DNA from 2 places in the Micromonospora sp. CPCC 206061 genome. Region 1 is predicted to be linked to the other one. Evidence: riboswitches for the same ligand, from Rfam matches in the RefSeq annotation. Region 1 holds a riboswitch; the other holds the start of a gene.
What was found. Region 1 has a riboswitch for S-adenosylmethionine ahead of thrC (threonine synthase). Riboswitches for the same ligand answer to the same signal wherever they lie in the genome.
Positions count from the first base shown of each region.

Region 1 (2,387 bases):
GCCGGCGTCGGGGTCAACCGGGTGGTGCCGCGGCGGCGGCTCGAAGACGCGTTCCTGGCCCTGGTGGGCTCCGAGACCCGGGGAAGCGGTGACCGGTGATGGCGGTACTCGATGGCGCGGCGACCGGCTACCGGCCCGGTCGCACCCTGACGATCCGGAGCGAATGGCGCCGGCAGGCGTCTCGCCGGCGCACGCAGCTAGCGCTCGCGTTCGTGGTGCTGCTGCCACTGGTCATCCTGGCGGCGTTCCAGTTCGGGGGTACCGGTGACGACGACAACGGCGGGGGCGAGTTTTCGAGCCTGGTCGAGCTGGCCACCAGCGGTGGGCTCAACTTCACGCTCTTCACCCTCTTCGTATCGGCCGGCTTCCTGCTGACCGTCGTCGTCGCCCTCTTCTGCGGCGACACGATCGCCAGCGAGGCGAGCTGGGGGAGCCTGCGGTACCTGCTGGCGGTGCCCGTGCCGCGGGCGCGGCTGCTCGCGGTCAAGCTGGTCGTGGCGCTCGCCTACTCGGCGGTCGCCCTGCTGACGCTCGCCGGCACCGCTCTGCTGATCGGCACGCTTCGGTACGGCTGGGATCCGCTGCGCAGCACGGTGGCCGCCGACATCCCGGCCGGGGAGGGCCTGCTGCGGCTGCTCGGCATCCTCGGGTACCTGGCGGTGGGGCTGCTCGTCGTGGCCGGGCTGGCGTTCCTGCTGTCGGTGTCGACCGACGCGCCGCTGGGCGCGGTGGGCGGGGCCGTGCTGCTCTTCATCGTGTCGAGCATCCTCGACCAGATCACGGCGCTGGGCGGGCTGCGCAACCTGCTGCCGACCCACTACGGCGATGCCTGGCTGGGAATGCTCTCGACGCCGGTGCAGTCCGATGACATCGTCAAGGGCACCATCTCAGCGGTGGCGTACGCGACGATATTCTGGTCGCTGGCCTTCTGGCGCTTCACGCGTAAGGACGTCGTCTCATAGCGTGATCGGCATCACTGAGAAAGCCCGGCCGGGTCAAGCGGCCGTTACACTTGCACCACAACTGAACACCTCATCCAGAGGGGCTGAGGGACACGGCCCGATGACGCCCCGGCAACCACCGCGCATGTGACTCGACGACGAGGCCACGCGTGGCAGGTGCCAATTCCGTCCCCGGCCGCACGGTGCGGCGCTGGGAAAGATGAGAGAAGGGCCTCGCTATGACGTCGACTCTCGGCGCTCCGGTCACCGACACCCACGTACCGCCCAGCCCCGCCCGCGCGCTCGTCTGTCGCGGCTGTGGTGCTGAGTACCCCCTCGTCGCGCAGCACGCTTGTTACGAGTGTTTCGGCCCGCTGGAGGTGGGCTACGACCAGGCCGCGCTCGCGCGGGTGACGCGGGCGCAGATCGAGGCCGGTCCGAAGAGCATCTGGCGGTACGCCGCGCTGCTGCCCGCGGGGCAGGACCCGGCCACCCGGGTGACGCTCGATCCCGGCTTCACGCCCCTGGTCGCCGCGCCCGCCCTCGCCGCCGAGCTTGGCGTACGCGGGCCGCTGTGGGTCAAGGACGACAGCGCCAACCCGACCCACTCCTTCAAGGACCGGGTCGTGTCGGCGGCGCTGACCGCGGCACGCGGGCTCGGCTTCTCGCGGTTCGCCTGCGCCTCCACCGGTAACCTCGCGAACTCCGTGGCCGCGCACGCCGCGCGCGCGGGCGTCCCGTCGATCGTCTTCATCCCGGGCGACCTTGAGCCGGGCAAGATCATCACGACCGCGGTGTACGGCGGCGACCTGGTGGCCATCGACGGCTCGTACGACGACGTCAACCGCCTGTGCAGCGAGCTCGTGGAGACCGACGAGTTCGAAGACACCGCGTTCGTCAACGTGAACGTCCGGCCGTACTACGCGGAGGGTTCCAAGACCCTCGGGTACGAGGTGGCCGAGCAGCTCGGCTGGCGACTCCCCGAGCAGGTGGTCATCCCGATGGCCAGTGGCGAGCTGCTCACCAAGATCGACAAAGCGTTCAGCGAGCTGGTGGAGATCGGCCTCGTCGAGGCGCCGGCCAACGGGTGGCGGGTCTTCGGCGCCCAGTCGCTGGGCTGCAACCCGATCGCCGACGCGCTGCACCGCGGTGTCGACGAGATCACCCCGGTGAAGCCGACCGGCATCGCCAAGTCGCTCAACATCGGCGACCCGGCCGCTGGCCTGTACGCCCTGGAGGCGGTGCGGCGCACCGGCGGCTGGATGGACTACGCCGACGACGACGAGATCAGGGACGGCATCCGCCAACTCGCCCGCACCACCGGGATCTTCGCGGAGACGGCCGGCGGCGTGACCGTGGCCGTCCTGCGCAAACTGGTCGAGTCGGGCAAGCTCGACCCGGAGGCCGAGACCGTCGTCTACAACACCGGCGAGGGGCTCAAGACCC
Region 1 is NZ_JBAKHX010000017.1:33,450-35,836, forward strand. Features, by position in the region: gene V6V89_RS14785 (alpha/beta fold hydrolase) at 1-99, shown strand, start outside; gene V6V89_RS14790 (ABC transporter permease) at 99-962, shown strand; SAM riboswitch class I at 1,030-1,168, shown strand; gene thrC (threonine synthase) at 1,181-2,387, shown strand, end outside.

Region 2 (2,387 bases), on a different contig from region 1:
GTCGTGTACGCGTTCGCCTCATCCTCGCCGGGCGGGGTCCCGAACTGCGCGGTGTACTTCTGCACGAACTCCACGTTGCTGGGAAACTTCGCCTTCTCGGTGTAGCCGGTGGGCGCCAGAATGCCCTCGGTCTTGGCCCCGATGGCCTTGGCGAACTCCGGGTTGGTCGGCGCGGTCGAGAAGGCGGCCAGCTTCGGCTGGTAGTTGAGCTGCTGGAGGGCGACGATCAGGTTGACCGCATCCTGGTACTGCGTGCCGCCGACCACCATGTCGGCCTTGGAGGCGGCGATCTTGGCCGCGATGCTGCCGAACTCGGTCGTGTTCGGCGGGTAGACCTCGTCGACCACGGTCCGGATGCCGGCCTGCTCCAGCTTCTCCTTGAGACCGTACGCCGTTCCCTGCGCGAACGGGTCGTCCATGGCCGCGTACGCGACCGTCTTCGGCCGCTGGTCCGCCGGCATCTTCACGATGTACTCGGCCAGGTGGTTGTAGTGGTCGTCGGCGACAGCAGGGGCGGCGTAGAACAGATTCTTGAAGCCTTGCTCAAAGACCTGCGGCGCGGCGCCGGCCGGCTCGACGAAGAGCATGCCGTACTCCTCGGCCACCCGAGCGGCGGGAATGACAAGGCGAGTGGAGAACGGCCCGAAGACCAGGTCGACGGCGTCCTTGCCGAGCAGTTGCTCATAGTCGGACACGACCCGGTCGGCGTTGGACTGGTCGTCCAGAATCTTCAGCTCCACCCGCCGGCCGAGCAGACCGCCGTTGTCATTGACGATCTTCGCCCAGGCCTCGTAGCCGCGCTGCACGCCCTTGCCAGGCTCGGAGAAGTCCCCAGTCAGCGGCAACGAAACGCCGATGGTTATAGGGTCAGCGGCTGAGTCGCCGGAGTCGTCGGCGCCGGAACACCCCGCCAGCGCGAGCGCCGCGACCGCGGCGCTCGCCACGATGCGCAGCCGGGCTTCAGTTGCGGCCATCTTTGTGCTCCTCGCGTCGACGATACGAGAGCTCCTTACGGAAAACGCTTTCATACCATAGATTTTCTTCTCTACATGAGCAACACCGTGGCCGTGCGGCCACGGTGCCGCCAGCGTGTGATCACCTGCCCGCGCGTCCGAAGGCAGGCGATCTTTCCAATAAGGACGGTGTCTTCTCACACTTCCGCCGCTTTCGCGGCTTTCGCCGAACGGTTGATCGTGCTACGGTCACGGCCGTAGGTCATGAGTGCCAGCGTCAAGCCCCGGCTCGCTGGTCGGCAACCCTCCGTTCGCGGGCGGGGTGCTCCGGGTGAGGACCGGGCTCGGCACATGGGGTGTCGAGCAAGCCGCGACATCCAGGAGCTGCCTCGCCCATGACTTTGTCATTTGGCGCCACAGCAACGCCCGATGAGCGAGACGCGCCCGCCGGGCCGGCGCGGTTCCGCCGCGCCAGCGAAAACGACGCCGATCAGATCGCGCTACTGCATGCTGACAGCTGGCGCCGCCACTACCGCGGTGCCTACGCCGATTCGTTCCTCGACGGCGACGTGGTGGCCGACCGCCGCTGCGTGTGGTCGGCACGGCTAGCCGCACCTACCAACAGCGAAACGGTCCTCGCCGAGCAGGGGCGCCACGTGCTGGGCTTCATCCACGTCGTGTTCGACGAGGACCCACAGTGGGGCAGCCTCGTCGACAACCTGCACGTACGGCACGACAGCCGCCGGATGGGCATCGGCACGCAACTGCTTCGCCGCGCCGCCCGAGCCGTCACCCGGCACGGAACTGGCAACGCGATGTATTTGTGGGTATTGCAGCAAAACACCGCCGCGCAGCAGTTCTACCGCTCGTGTGGCGCCACTTGCGGCGAGACAACGCTGGTGTCGCCGCCCGGTCAAGACCCCAAGCGACTCCACGGCAAGCCAAGCAAGCTGCGCATGATCTGGCCAGACGTAGCGAGTCTGTTCCTACTCGACAACCAGCGATAGCGGCTGGGTGCGGGCTGGCGTGCCCATCGGTCAACCGCCCGGCCAGCGGGCGGGCGAGGGTGTCCAGCCGTGTCCAGTCTCAGCCCCAGCCCGGACGGGCCTGCGCACCTCGAGGTCCGCGCTGTCTGCCGCGCTGCCCAGCGAGCTGCTGGCCGGCACCCAGCTGACGGTGGTCGACAAGCCGGTGGGCGCCTTGTCGGTGCGGCACAACACGACCGGAGCAATCGGCGTTACCACCGCCGGGCATTGCAGCGGCATCGACACCATCGTCGACCCGGCGCCGAATCCGGACGTGAACCACCCCTTCCCGTTCCAGCTCGAGCACCAGGGAACGTGGGGGGGACATCGAGTGGCACACCTCGTCCACGGCGATGCCGGACGACTTCTACGCGACCACGACCGAGATCCGGGACGTGGCGGCGGTCGA
Region 2 is NZ_JBAKHX010000044.1:26,471-28,857, forward strand. Features, by position in the region: gene V6V89_RS25795 (amino acid ABC transporter substrate-binding protein) at 1-974, opposite strand, end outside; SAM riboswitch class IV at 1,214-1,329, shown strand; gene V6V89_RS25800 (GNAT family N-acetyltransferase) at 1,349-1,960, shown strand; gene V6V89_RS25805 (hypothetical protein) at 1,991-2,218, opposite strand; gene V6V89_RS25810 (hypothetical protein) at 2,332-2,387, shown strand, end outside.
Region 2: linked by a shared signal. The riboswitch ahead of V6V89_RS25800 (GNAT family N-acetyltransferase) and the one ahead of thrC (threonine synthase) in region 1 are both predicted to bind S-adenosylmethionine.